Regions from separate parts of the Pseudonocardia sp. HH130629-09 genome, predicted to be linked through region 1. Evidence: predicted binding sites of a transcription regulator. Region 1 holds the regulator's gene; the other holds the start of a gene.
The links. Region 1 encodes LexA, which represses DNA repair genes until DNA is damaged. Its sites were predicted from a motif close to CGAACACGTGTTCG; they were not measured.
Positions count from the first base shown of each region.

Region 1 (7,071 bases):
CGAGACCGCCTCGGTCGCGGCCTACCAGCGGGCGGCCCGCGCGGTCATCGAGGAGCTGCGCGCCGCCGGGCGCACCCCGGTGCTGGTCGGCGGCTCGGGGCTCTACGTGCAGGCCGTGCTCGACGAGCTGGAGTTCCCCGGCACCGACCCGGAGCTGCGCGCCGAGCTGGAGGCCGAGCTGGATCGTGACGGGTCCGGCGCGCTGCACGCCCGTCTCGCCGCGGCCGACCCGGTCGCCGCCCAGCAGGTGCTGCCCTCGAACGGCCGGCGGATCGTCCGCGCGCTGGAGGTGATCGCACTGACCGGCAGGCCGTTCCGCGCGACCCTGCCCGGCGCCGGGGCCCCCCGCTACGACGCCGTGCTGCTCGGCGTGGACCGCGACGTCGCCGAGCTCGACGAGCGGGTCGCGCTGCGGGTGGACCGGATGTTCGACGACGGCCTGGTCGAGGAGACCCGCGCGCTGCTCCCGCGCGGGCTCGCCCACGGCCGCACCGCGTCCCGCGCGCTGGGCTACCGGCAGGTGATCGAGGCCCTCGACCGCGACCCCGACCACCCCGACCTCGCCGTCGTCCGGGAGGAGACGGTCCGCGCGACCCGGCGGTTCGTGCGCCGCCAGCGCTCCTGGTTCCGCCGGGACCGGCGCATCCACTGGCTCGACGGCGCCGACCCGGACCTGGTGGCCTCGGCGCGTGCGGTGCTCGCTCGTAGGCTGGTGGCATGACCGGCGGCATCGCGTTCAGCAAGGGGCACGGCACGCAGAACGACTTCGTGGTGCTGCCCGACCCGGACGCCGCGCTCGACCTCACCCCGGCCCGGGTCGCGGCGGTGTGCGACCGCCGCCGCGGCCTCGGCGCGGACGGGGTGCTGCGGGTCGTGCGCTGGGCGAAGCTCGCCGGTGAGCCCGGCGTCGGGGAGCCCGTCGACGGCGTCGAGTGGTTCATGGACTACCGCAACGCCGACGGCTCGCTCGCCGAGATGTGCGGGAACGGCCTGCGTGTGTTCGCCCGCTACCTGCACGAGCGCGGCTGGGCCACGGGTGGCCCGGTCGGCACCCGCAACGGGGTGCTCGACACCGCCGTCGGGCCGGACGGGGTCTCGGTCGGTCTCGGGACGGTCGGCGTCGGCCCGGCGTCGGTCGCCACCAGCGGCGACGCGCGCTTCGACGGCATCGCCCTCGACGTCGGGAACCCGCACCTGGCCTGCGTCACCGCGGCCGACCCGGACACCCTCGACCTGACCCGCGCGCCCTCCTACGACCCGGCGCTGTTCCCGAACGGGGTGAACGTCGAGTTCCTGACCCCGCTGGACGGCCCCGCCGACGGCGGCCGCATCCGGATGCGGGTGCACGAACGCGGGGTGGGGGAGACCCGCTCCTGCGGCACCGGGACCGTCGCGGCCGCCGTGGCCGCGCTGCGGCACGCCGGGCACACCGCCGGGGACGTGCAGGTCGCCGTTCCGGGCGGGCTGCTGCGGGTGACGGTGGAGGCCGGCACCGACGAGCGGACCGGGCCCACGACGCTGCACGGACCCGCGGTGCTGCTCGCCTCCGGCGAGCTGGACCGCGCGTGGTGGGACGCTCCCGCCTGAGGCTCGCGAATCGGGGCGGACACGAGCCGCGCGACGTGGGAGGATGGGGGCAAGATGACTGATGCCCACACGCACCCCTCCGTGACCCCCTCCACGTCGAACCCGGTTCCGACGGGTGGCGAGCTCGACCTGGAGGAGCGCACGTCGCTGCGCCGGATCCACGGGCTGTCCACCGAGCTCACCGACATCACCGAGGTCGAGTACCGCAAGCTCCAGCTGGAGCGGGTCGTGCTCGTCGGCGTCTGGACCGAGGGCACGGCCGAGCAGGCCGACAACTCGATGACCGAGCTGGCCCGCCTCGCCGAGACCGCCGGTTCCGAGGTGATGGACGGCCTCGTGCAGCGCCGCTCCAGCCCGGACCCGGCCACGTTCATCGGCTCCGGCAAGGTCGAGGAGCTGCTCGGGGTCGTCCGCGCCACCGGCGCCGACACCGTGATCTGCGACGGCGAGCTGTCACCCGGCCAGCTCCGTCAGCTGGAGGAGCGGCTCAAGGTCAAGGTCATCGACCGGACCGCGCTGATCCTCGACATCTTCGCCCAGCACGCCCGCTCCCGGGACGGCAAGGCCCAGGTCGAGCTCGCGCAGCTGTCCTACCTGCTGCCGCGGCTGCGCGGCTGGGGCGAGGCGCTGTCCCGGCAGGTCGGTGGCCGGGCCGCGGGCGGTGTCGGTATCGGTGGCCGTGGCCCCGGTGAGACGAAGATCGAGCTGGACCGGCGCCGCATCCGTGCGCGGATGTCGAAGCTGCGCCGCGAGATCGGTGCGATGCGCCAGGTCCGCGAGACCCAGCGCGGCAGCCGTCGCCGCAACGAGATCCCCTCGGTCGCGATCGTCGGCTACACCAACGCGGGCAAGTCGAGCCTGCTCAACCAGCTCACCGACGCCGGGGTGCTGGTGCAGGACGCGCTGTTCGCGACGCTGGACCCGACCACCCGCAAGGCACAGACGCCCGACGGGCACGACTACACCCTCACCGACACCGTCGGGTTCGTGCGGCACCTGCCGCACCAGCTCGTCGAGGCGTTCCGCTCCACGCTGGAGGAGGCCGCCCGGGCCGACCTGCTGGTGCACGTCGTCGACGGGTCCGACCCGCTGCCCGACGACCAGATCGCCGCGGTCCGGCAGGTGCTCGTCGAGGTGGGGGAGGCCGCGGGCGACACGATGCCCCCCGAGCTGCTCGTGATCAACAAGATCGACGCGGCCGGTGACCTCGCGCTGGCCCGGCTGCGGCACGCCCAGCCGGACGCCGTGTTCGTCTCGGCACACAGCGGCACCGGGATCGACCGGCTCCGCGAGCACATCGCCGAGCGCCTGCCGCGCCCGGACTACGAGGTCGACCTCCTGCTGCCCTACACCGAGGGTGCGCTGGTCGCGCGGCTGCACGACGACGGCGAGATCCTCGCCGAGTCCCACACCGCCGACGGCACCCGGATCCGGGCGCGGGTGAAGCCGGAGCTGGGCACCGCGGTGCTGCCGTTCGCGGTGGCGGGCTCTGCCGTCCCGACCGGGACCGGCGCCGACCTGCCGGCGACGGCAGCGGGCCACTGAGTGGGCGGCCGGGTGGGCCACCGCGTCCGGGGGTCGTGGCCCGTCGCCTGACCACGGTCCTCTGCCTGACCGGTGCGCTCACGGGTGCGGCCGCGCCGCCGCCCGGGGCGCACCCGGTCTGCACCGTCGACGACCCGCGGCTGGCGGAGCTGTCCGGGCTGGTCGCCGAGGGCGCGCCCGGCGGAGCCCCGCAGCGCTACCACGCGATCGTCGACGGCGGGGGGGCCGCGCGGACGTTCACCCTGGACCCGTCTGGCTGCGCGGTCACCGGTACCCGGCAGGCCGACGTCCCGGTCACCGACGTCGAGGACCTCGGGCTCGGACCGGGCGGGGAACTCTGGCTCGCCGACACCGGTGACAACGGGGCACAGCGTGGCTCGGTCAGGCTCGTCGTGCTGCCCCCGGCCGGGCCCCCACGCGTGTACGACCTGGTCCACCCCGACGGTCCGCGCGACGTCGAGGCGCTGCTGGTCGGCGACGACGGCGTGCCCCTGCTGGTCGACAAGACCACCGGGGCCGCCGGGGTGTACCGACCCGACGCACCGCTGCGCGAGGGCGGGGGCCCGGTCCCGCTGCGCCGGGTGGCACAGGTCGTGCTGCCCTGGTCGGGCACCGGCGGCGGGCCGCTCGGGGCCGCCGGGTCCCGCACGATCACCGGCGGCGGGGTCTCACCGGCCGGGGCCGACGGCGGACGCGCCGCCGTGCTGCGGACCTACACCGACGCCTGGGTGTTCCCGCTGCCCGTCGGCGGACCGGCGACGGCCGACGTGCTGGTCGCGGCGCTGGGCGGGGCACCGCTGCCGGTGCCGTTGCCGGACGAGGCCCAGGGCGAGGCGATCGCCCCGGACGGCCGGGGTGCACTGCACTCCGGCAGCGAGGCCCGGGGCCTGACCGCGGCGGCGATCACCGTCGTCCCGGGCGCGGTGCCCGCGGCGACCGGCCCGCAGGCACCCGTCGTGGCCCAGCCCGCCGAGGTGCCGGAGTACCGCACGTACCCGTCGTGGCTGCCCGCCGCGGGCGGGGCCGCGGTGCTCGCAGTGCTGCTGGTGACCGGTGCCGTCGCGATGTCCCTGCACGGACGGCGCCGCCGGTCCCGCTGACCGCGGGAACCGGGCGCCGCTTGAGGAGGTCAGAGGCGGCGCAGGACCGCCACGACGCGGCCGAGGATCGACGCGTCGTCACCCGGGATCGGATCGTAGGCGGCGTTCGCCGGCATCAGCCAGATGTGCCCGTCCTTGCGGCGGAACGTCTTGACCGTCGCCTCGCCGTCGATCATCGCGGCCACGATCTCGCCCTGCTCGGCCACCGGCTGCTGGCGCACGACGACCCAGTCGCCGTCGGTGATCGCGGCGTCGACCATCGAGTCGCCCTTGACGTTGAGCAGGAACAGAGTGCCCTCGCCGACGATCTCACGCGGCAGCGGGAACACGTCCTGCACGGCCTGCTCGGCCAGGATCGGGCCACCGGCGGCGATGTCGCCGATGAGCGGCACGAACGCCGGCGCCGGCCGCGCGGAACGCAGCTCGGCCGTGTCGGCGTCGGAGTCCGACCCGTCGGTGCCGGCGATCTGCTCCGGGCTGCGGACGTCGACCGCGCGGGTGCGGTTCGGGTCGCGCCGGAGGAAGCCCTTGCGCTCCAGGGTCCGGAGCTGGTGGTGCACCGACGAGGTGGACGTGAGGCCCACCGCGTCACCGATCTCGCGGACGCTGGGCGGGTAGCCGTACCGGTCCACCCAGTCCCGGATGACGGCCAGGACCTTCTTCTGCCGCGGGGTCAGGCCGCGGGTGTCGGTCGCGGGGTCGGGGAACTCCCGGACCGTCGCGGATCCCCGGTCCGCGGCGGTGCCGGTCACGCCGGGACCACCGTGTCCGGTGTCGTCCGCTGCCATCGCATTCGCCTCCTCGGGGTACTTACGGCGACGACCCTAGCCGTCGCGGGCCCGTTCGCCAAACATGCGTTCGAAGTCGCCCGGGCGTGTCGTGGATTCCGTCGGGTCGTGGTGGTAGAACATCGCACAGGCGTTCGATCGAACACCGGTTCGATCGTTCTGGTTCGATCGGATGCCGTCCGCGTCGCCGTCCGGCCGCGCGGGGCGACCGGCAGCGGGAGCGGCAGTGGGGGTGGCGATCGTGGACGCAGCGGTCATCGGGGGCATGACGGTCATCGGACGGGCTGCGGTCGGCCCCGCGGCCGACGTGGTGCGGGCGGTCCCGGCACCGGGTCCCGTGCGCCGCGTGGTGGCGGCGGTGAGTGTCCTGCTCGCCTCGGCGGCCGCGGTCGTCGCGCTCGGGGTGGTCGCCGACGTCGCCGCCCACGGCCCGGCCGTGCCGCCCGCGGTCGGCGCGCCACGCTGAGAGCGTCTCCGGCACGGGCGGTGAACTGCGGAGACGCGGTTGTTGTCGGTGTCGGGTGCTACACCGCTCGTACGCCCGTTCGACCGGGCTCAGGGAAGGGCCGGTCGGGAGCGGGGGAGACGAGACCGCCCGGGGGCCGGGTGGTCCGACGGCAGGAGGAGCCATGCGAGAGTTCGACGAGCGGATCCGCGACCACGGCCCGGTCGGCTGCCTGACCGGTGCCCCCGCGCCCGGCACTCCCACCTCGCGCGCCCGGCGCGCCGCCCGGGAGCGGGTGCGGGCCGCGGAGGGTGTGGCCGGTCCGGCCGGTGCCGGCTCGTCGGCCGTCGCGCGCGCCGCGCACCGGTGGGCCGCCCACGGTGCACGGGAGCGCGCACTGACCAAGTCGGTTGCACGGCACCCCGCTGCCCGTTCCCGGCGCGCCACGGCGCCCGGTGTTCCGACGTCCGGTCCGACGGCGCCCGGTCCGACAGTTCCCGGGCGTGCGGCCCGGACCGCGGCACCGGCCGATCCGGCGGTCCCGCGTGGCGTCACCGGTGGTCCGAACGTCGCGGTCCGGACGCCCCGCTGTACCACCTCGGCGCCAGGCTCCACGGCGACCCTGGTGCGGCCCGCCCGGGTCGCGGCGCCGTCCGGTCCGCGGTCGGTGGCCGTGCCGGCGCCGCGCACGGTCCGTCCGCTGGACCGGCGTTGCCTGGTCCCGGCCCGCCCCCGCCCGGCCCGCAGCCGGGTCCGCGGGCGCCTGGAGCGGTTCCTGACCGGGGTCGCGGTGCTGCTGTGCGCCACGACCGCGGTGGTGGCGCTCGGGTTGCTGGGCGACGCGGCGGCGGGCTGGAACGCCCCCGCGGCCGCCGTTCCGTCGGTCGGTGCCGTGCGCTGAGGCGGGTCGGGTCGCGGTGCGGTCCCGGTGGGCCAGGCCCGTGGCACGGAGTGGTGCCGGCGTGCCCGGCCCGGGGTGTGCAGGGGTGCGGTGCCGACGTGTCGGGCTCCCGGGGCGGAGCCGGTCGGGCGTGCCGTGGTGCGGTGCCGGCGCGGCAACCGTGGTCACAGCGGTGGCGGTGCGGTGACGGTGTGGAGCGATCCGGCGCCGTGCCGGCGTCGCATCGGGTGATGGCGTGCGCTGGGCCGGCACGCGGACGTCGGGCGGCGGTCGCCGGGATGTCGCCGGATCGTCGGCGGCGTGCCGCCGGGCGCGTCCGCCGGGCGTGTCCCCGCATCGGGTGCCGCCGGTCGCGGTCCCCGCGGCGCGACGGACGGCGCCGCGCGTGACGTTCCTCGGCGCCACCAGCGCCGATGTCCCCCTCCATGATCGTCGGCGACGAGCCGGTCGCGGAACGTGGTGTGCAAGGCTCGGATCCCGATCGGGCGAAGCTCGGCGCGGCGTGGGCCCCGGGATGGCGGACCCCTAGATGTAGGGGTTACATTGACGTTGTTCCGCCACTGGTTGGGGGGATGGATCACTGCGGAGAGTTTCCGGAACGTTACGGGAGAGGGTGTGAGCGTCCATGCGCTGCCCGTTCTGCCGGCACCCGGACTCCCGCGTGATCGACTCACGGACCGCCGACGACGGGACCTGCACCCGCCG
Region 1 is NZ_CP011868.1:1,315,529-1,322,599, forward strand. Features, by position in the region: gene miaA (tRNA (adenosine(37)-N6)-dimethylallyltransferase MiaA) at 1-721, shown strand, start outside; gene dapF (diaminopimelate epimerase) at 718-1,587, shown strand; gene hflX (GTPase HflX) at 1,642-3,132, shown strand; gene XF36_RS05900 (hypothetical protein) at 3,168-4,232, shown strand; gene lexA (transcriptional repressor LexA) at 4,262-5,020, opposite strand; gene XF36_RS31345 (hypothetical protein) at 5,262-5,486, shown strand; gene XF36_RS05915 (hypothetical protein) at 5,650-6,366, shown strand; gene nrdR (transcriptional regulator NrdR) at 6,992-7,071, shown strand, end outside.

Region 2 (7,071 bases), 1.8 Mb from region 1:
GGCGCCGAGCTGGTGCTCGTCGACACCTACCTGGCCGAGTTCCTGCCCCGGCGGGTACGCGGCCGCTGGACGGCGTGGGCGTACACCGTCGGCTTCCTCGGGGTGCCGGTGGCCGCGCTGCTCGGCGGCCGGCTCGTCGCGGCGCAGTCCATCGCGGGCGTCGACGGCTGGCGCTGGCTGCTCGTCGCCGGGGGGCTGGGCGCGTTCTTCGTACTGGTGCTGCGCCGCGTGCTGCCCGAGTCCCCGCGCTGGCTGGTCGCCCACGGGCGGCGCGAGGAGGCCGCCGCCGTCGCGGCGGACGTGGCCCGGCGGGCCGGCGCCCCGGTCGAGGGGGAGGTGTCCACGGCCGACTCGGGGGAGCCGCGGGCCGGCTCGACCGTCGCGGTGCTGCGGATCGCGTTCAGCGGGGTCTACCGCACCCGCACGGTGATGCTCCTGATCTTCCAGGTGCTCCAGACCGTCGCCTACTACGGTTTCGGCACGCTCGCGCCACTGGTCCTGGTGGCCAAGGGCTTCGACATCACCGAGTCCCTCGGCTACGCCGCGCTGAGCTTCGCCGGGTACCCGCTGGGCTCGCTCGCCTCCGTCCCGCTGGTCGAACGGTTCGAACGGAAGTGGCTGATCATCGCCTCGGCGCTGGCGATCGGAGTGCTCGGCATCGTGTTCGCGGCCGGGGCGACCCCCCTGGTGATCGTCGGCTCCGGGTTCGCGCTGACCGGGGTGAGCAACGTGTTCTCCAACGCGTTCCACATCTACCAGGCCGAGATCTTCCCGACGACGATCCGCTCCACCGCGGGCGGGATCGCCTACTCGCTGTCCCGCGCGACGTCGGCGTTCCTCCCGTTCGTCGCCGTCCCGCTGCTGGCCACGGCCGGTCCGGTCGCGGTGTTCGGCGGCGCCGCGGGGCTCATCGTGCTGCTCTGCCTCGACGTCGGCCTGCTCGGCCCGCGCTCCACCGGGCTCGCGCTGGAGGAGCTGGGCTGAGGGGGCATCCTGGCGGCGTGAGCCAGGCCCTGTACGAGATCACCGTCAACGCGCTGCTCGACCGCGACCGCCCGCTCACCCGCGCCGACTGGGACGCCGCCGTCGCCCGGGTGGGCGGGCACCGCGTGCCGCAGCTGCTCGCCGAGCTCACCGATGCCGGGCTGGTCGGCGCGGACCTGCTGCCCGACGCGGTCGCCGCGGCGTGGGCGTCGGCCGACCGGCCTCTGGACCGGCTCCCGGCGGCGCGCTGGCGGGAGCTGTTCGACGACGCCGGGCTGGCCGCACCGGCCGTCACGGATGGGCCGTCGTCCCCTTGAGGATCGTGTCGACGGCGTTGCGCGGCCCGTGCAGCGCCAGCCCGACCAGGTCGAGCTCCTCGGCCCGGGCCGCCGCGACCTCCGCACGGTCGTCGTGGTCGTTGCCGGTGCCGAACATCGCGGAGGTGAACACCGCCACCGGCAGTCCGCGGCCGACCGCCCGGGCCCGGCAGGTCGCGAGCGTCGTCGCGTCCCCGGCGCGCACGAGCTCCGGCAGACCGAGGGTCGGCAGGTAGGCGGTGCCGTCGGCGTCGGTGTAGGGCTCGCCGATCAGCTCGGGGACACCCGCGGCGACCCCGGCGGCGAGGAAGGCGGTCACGTTCGCGACCTGCCAGCCGAGCAGGTCGTCACGCAGCACGACGGCGATCTTGGTGGCGGGGCGATCGGAGGAGGCGGGGAGCAGGGCGGTGTCGGTCACGCCGTCGATCCTCGGGCGGCAGGACCCCTGCACTCTCGTACGTTCCGCACATGTCCGGAACCGGTTCGCGGGCGGCGGGCGAGGCCGTAACCGCCTGGCGGCCGCAGCGCGTGCCGGGAATCACGGAGGTGCTGCACGCGCGCTTCGTCCGGCACCGGTACCCGCTGCACGCGCACTCCACGTGGACGGTCCTGATCGTCGACGACGGCGCCGTGCGCTACGACCTGGACCGGCGACCGCACGGGACCGAGGAGGCCCCGGTGACGCTGCTGCCGCCGCTGGTCGCGCACGACGGACGCGCGGCGGGCGGCTCCGGTTTCCGCAAACGGGTCCTCTACCTCGACCCCGCCGCCCCCGACCCGGGCGTGTCCGGGACGGACGGGCTGGTCGGCCCCGCGGTCGACCGGCCGGGGGGTGGCCGACCCCCTCCTGCGCCGCGGGCTCGACGAGATGCACCGCGCGCTGGCGGTGCCGGGGAGGAGCTGCACGCCGAGAGCCGCCTCGCGCTCGTCGCCGAACGTCTCGCCCGGCACCTGGACCCGACCGCCGGGCCCGCCTCGGCGCCGCCGACGGACCTGGCCGGCCGGCTGCGGGACCTGCTCGACTCCCGGCTCGTCGACGGTGTGACCCTCGCCGAGGCCGGGCGCCTGCTGCACTCCCACCCCGGCCACCTGGTCCGCACCTTCTCGCGCCGCTTCGGGCTTCCGCCGCACCGCTACCTCGACGCCCGCCGCGTCGAGCGGGCGCGGTCACTGCTGCTGGACGGGACGCCGCCGGCCGCGGCCGCCGCGGCGGTGGGGTTCCACGACCAGGCCCACCTGCACCGCCGGTTCGTGCGGCTGGTCGGCGTCACGCCCGGCCGCTACGCCCGCAGCGGCCCGGCGTGACGCCGAGGGTCACCAGCCCCGTGACCGCCACTCGGGGATGCTCGGCCGCTCCGCCCCGAGCGTCGAGTCGTCACCGTGGCCCGGGTAGAACCAGGTGTCGTCGTCGAGCCGGTCGAACACCCGCTCCTCGAGGTCACTGATCAGCTGCGCGTTGTCCTCCGCCGACCAGGTCTTGCCCGGACCGCCAGGGAACAGGCTGTCCCCGGTGAACAGGTGCGGCCGGTCCTCCCCGCGGTAGAGCAGCGCCACCGAGCCCGGCGTGTGCCCGCGCAGGTGGATGACCTCCAGCTCGATCTCACCGAAGGCGATCGTGTCGCCGTGCTCGACGAACTCGTCCATCGGGGCGGGGAGCTCCGGGGCGTCCAGCGGGTGGGCGATCAGCCGCGGCTCGAACATGCCCGCGATCGCGCCCAGCGCCTGCCAGTGGTCGGCGTGGCGGTGGGTGGTGACCAGGTGGCGCAGGTCCGGGCGCTCGTCCGCGGCGCCGATGAGGTCGGCAATGCGGGTCGGCTCGGCCGCCGCGTCGATCAGCAGCGCCTCGTTGCTCTGCTTGCACACGAGCAGGTAGGCGTTGTTGTCCATCTCGCCGACCGAGATCTTGCTGATGCTCAGCCGCTCCAGGTCGCGGCGGATGGCCGCGCCGCCCGGCTCGGTGTGACCGGTGTAGTTCTCCAGGACGTCCACGAGCGGGAGGGTAGCGGCCCGTCCCGACATCCCGCGGTGGGGAGAACCCGCCGGTCGCACGCACGGGGCCGCTGACGGATCGAACAGGCGTGCGAGTACCGTGCGCGGTGGACCGACCGGCGCGTACCGAGGTGCATCCACCGCGCCGGACCACCGCCGGGCCCCGCTCACCGGGTTCTTGTCGGGGGTCGCACCTAGCATCGACGGCGGACGAGGGGACGAACCTCACCGGCCACGGGCGCCCGGTCCGGGAATGTCCGTCAGCCCGCGGGCGTCACAACCGGGTCCGACCCGGACGGCACCGCCACCCCAGGAGGCGCGCAACGTGAGCGACCACAGCACCGACCGCCGCGACGCCGGCACCGCCCTGTCCCCGGGCGCGTCGCCGGTTCCGGAGGGGCCGAAGCTGGTCGTGCGCGGCGCGCGCGAGCACAACCTGCAGGGCATCGACATCGACCTGCCCCGCGACAGCATGATCGTCTTCACCGGGCTGTCCGGGTCCGGCAAGTCCAGCCTCGCGTTCGACACCATCTTCGCCGAGGGGCAGCGGCGCTACGTCGAGTCCCTCTCGGCGTACGCGCGCCAGTTCCTCGGGCAGATGGACAAGCCCGACGTGGACTTCATCGAGGGACTGTCCCCGGCGGTCTCGATCGACCAGAAGTCGACCAACCGCAACCCGCGCTCGACGGTCGGCACGATCACCGAGATCCACGACTACCTACGGCTGCTCTACGCGCGCGCCGGCATCCCGCACTGCCCGACCTGCGGCGAGCGGATCGAGAAGCAGACCCCGCAGCAGATCGTCGACCAGGTGCTGGAGATGGAGCAGGGCAGCCGCTTCCAGGTGCTCGCGCCGGTCGTGCGGACCCGCAAGGGCGAGTTCGTCGACCTGTTCGGGAACCTGCAGGCCCAGGGCTACTCGCGCGTCCTCGTCGACGGCACGGTCCACCCGCTGTCGGACCCGCCGAAGCTGAAGAAGCAGGAGAAGCACGACATCGCCGTCGTCGTCGACCGGCTCTCGGTGAAGGCGACGGCCAAGCAGCGCCTCACCGACTCGGTGGAGACCGCGCTGCGGCTGGCCGACGGCCTGGTCGTGCTGGACTTCGTGGACCTGCCCGACGACGACCCGCAGCGCGAGCGCCGCTTCTCCGAGAAGATGGCCTGCCCGAACGGGCACACCCTCGCCGTCGACGACCTCGAGCCCCGCACCTTCTCCTTCAACTCGCCCTACGGCGCCTGCCCGGCCTGCTCCGGCATCGGCATCAAGAAGGAGGTCGACCCGGAGCTGGTCGTCCCCGACCCGGACCTGTCCCTCGGCGACGGCGCCATCGCGCCATGGTCGTCCGGGCACAACGCGGAGTACTTCGGCCGGCTGCTGTCCGGTCTGGCCACCGCGGTCGGGTTCCGGATGGACACCCCCTGGCGCAAGCTCCCTGCGGCCGCGCAGAAGGCGGTCCTGCACGGCAGCGACGACCAGGTCCACGTGCGCTACCGCAACTGCTACGGTCGCGAGCGCTCGTACTACGCCAACTTCGAGGGCGTGATGCCGTTCCTCGAGCGTCGCCTGGAGCAGACCGAGTCCGAGTCGCAGCGGGAGCGCTACGAGGGCTACATGCGCGACATCCCCTGCCCGGCGTGCAACGGCGCCCGGCTGCGTCCCGAGGTGCTGTCGGTGACCCTGCCGCACCGCGACCTGGGGGAGCGGTCGATCGCGCAGGTGTCGAACATGTCGGTGGCCGAGTGCTCACAGTTCCTGAACGGCATGGTGCTCGACGACCGGCAGGCGATGATCGCCGGTGCGGTGCTCAAGGAGGTGCAGGCCCGGCTGGGCTTCCTGCTCGACGTCGGGCTGGACTACCTGTCGCTGGACCGTGCCGCGGGCACGCTGTCCGGTGGCGAGGCGCAGCGCATCCGGCTGGCCACCCAGATCGGCTCCGGTCTGGTCGGGGTCCTCTACGTGCTCGACGAGCCGTCGATCGGGCTGCACCAGCGCGACAACCGGCGGCTGATCGACACGTTGACCCGGCTCAAGGAGCTGGGGAACACGCTGATCGTCGTCGAGCACGACGAGGACACCATCCGCGCCTCGGACTGGGCGGTGGACATCGGCCCCGGCGCAGGCGAGCACGGCGGCCGCGTCGTGCACTCGGGCACCATCGCCGACCTGGAGTCGCACGACACCTCGCTGACCGGCGCCTACCTGTCCGGGCGCAAGTCGATCCCGCTGCCCGAGCGGCGGGTGCTCGACCACGACCGCAGGCTGACCATCGTCGGCGCGCGGGAGCACAACCTGCGCGGCATCGACGTCGACATCCCGCTCGGCGGCCTGGTGTCGATCACCGGGGTCTCCGGGTCCGGCAAGTCGACGCTGATCAACGACATCCTCGCCACGGTGCTGGCGAACCGGCTCAACGGCGCCCGCCAGGTCCCCGGCAGACACACCCGGATCAACGGCGTCGACGAGCTCGACAAGCTCGTCCGGGTCGACCAGTCGCCGATCGGGCGGACCCCGCGGTCCAACCCGGCGACCTACACCGGCGTGTGGGACAAGGTCCGCAAGCTGTTCGCCGCGACCACCGAGGCGAAGGTCCGCGGCTATGCCGAGGGCCGCTTCTCCTTCAACGTCAAGGGTGGCCGCTGCGAGGCGTGCACCGGCGACGGCACGATCAAGATCGAGATGAACTTCCTGCCGGACGTCTACGTGCCGTGCGAGGTCTGCAAGGGCGCCCGGTACAACCGGGAGACCCTGGAGGTCCACTACAAGGGCAAGACCGTCGCCGACGTCCTCGACATGCCGATCGAGGAGGCCGCCGAGTTCTTCGAGCCGATCACCTCGATCGCCCGCTACCTGCGGACCCTGGTCGACGTCGGCCTCGGCTACGTCCGGCTCGGGCAGCCTGCGCCGACGCTGTCCGGCGGTGAGGCCCAGCGGGTCAAGCTCGCCAGCGAGCTGCAGAAGCGCAGCAACGGCCGCACCGTCTACATCCTCGACGAGCCGACCACCGGCCTACACTTCGAGGACATCCGCAAGCTCCTCGCCGTCATCCAGGGGCTGGCGGACAAGGGCAACACGGTGATCGTGATCGAGCACAACCTCGACGTCATCAAGACCTCGGACTGGGTCATCGACATGGGCCCGGAGGGCGGCTCGGGCGGTGGCACCGTGGTGGCGCAGGGGACACCGGAGCAGATCGCGGCGCACCCCGACAGCCACACCGGCCGGTTCCTGCGTGACCTGGTCACCCCGGACCACACCCCGGTCACACCGGCCCGGCGGCGGGCCGCGTCGTCGAAGGGCAACGGAAGCGGCACGGGGACCGCGGGCGCGGGCCGGTCGACGACCGCACGGCGCAGTCGGGCCAAGGCGGCCAGCGCAGGCTGAGCCCCGTCCCGCCCCGGGTCGGATCCGCGCAGGTCCCGGCCCGACCCCGCGTTCCCGGCGCACCGGCGGCCTGTTACCCTCGGGAATGCGACCACCCGGGATCGCGTTGTCACGTGTGTTCCGGGCGTCAAGTGGAGCCCCACTCCCACCCGCGCCGTGATTGTGACGGTGTCCGGGTCCATGGTCCGGCTTCACGGCAGAATTCCGCCGCGGGCCGATCAACGGGTCTTCGCTTGTCGTCGCCGGCGCAGCAGGTAGTAGCGACACAGCGAGTCACTCAGGAGACCCCATCAGCACAGAGCCCCGCATCAACGACCGCATCCGCGTGCCCGAGGTCCGCCTCGTGGGCCCGAACGGCGAGCAGGTCGGGATCGTGCGCATCGAGGACGCCCTCAAGCT
Region 2 is NZ_CP011868.1:3,102,454-3,109,524, reverse strand. Features, by position in the region: gene XF36_RS14240 (MFS transporter) at 1-984, shown strand, start outside; gene XF36_RS14235 (hypothetical protein) at 1,002-1,301, shown strand; gene XF36_RS14230 (DUF2000 domain-containing protein) at 1,276-1,719, opposite strand; partial or broken gene XF36_RS14225 (helix-turn-helix domain-containing protein) at 1,770-2,606, shown strand; gene XF36_RS14220 (MBL fold metallo-hydrolase) at 2,616-3,290, opposite strand; gene uvrA (excinuclease ABC subunit UvrA) at 3,658-6,672, shown strand; gene infC (translation initiation factor IF-3) at 6,998-7,071, shown strand, end outside.
Region 2: a site for LexA is predicted at 3,371-3,384, ahead of uvrA (excinuclease ABC subunit UvrA). Genes of this name have one in related genera too.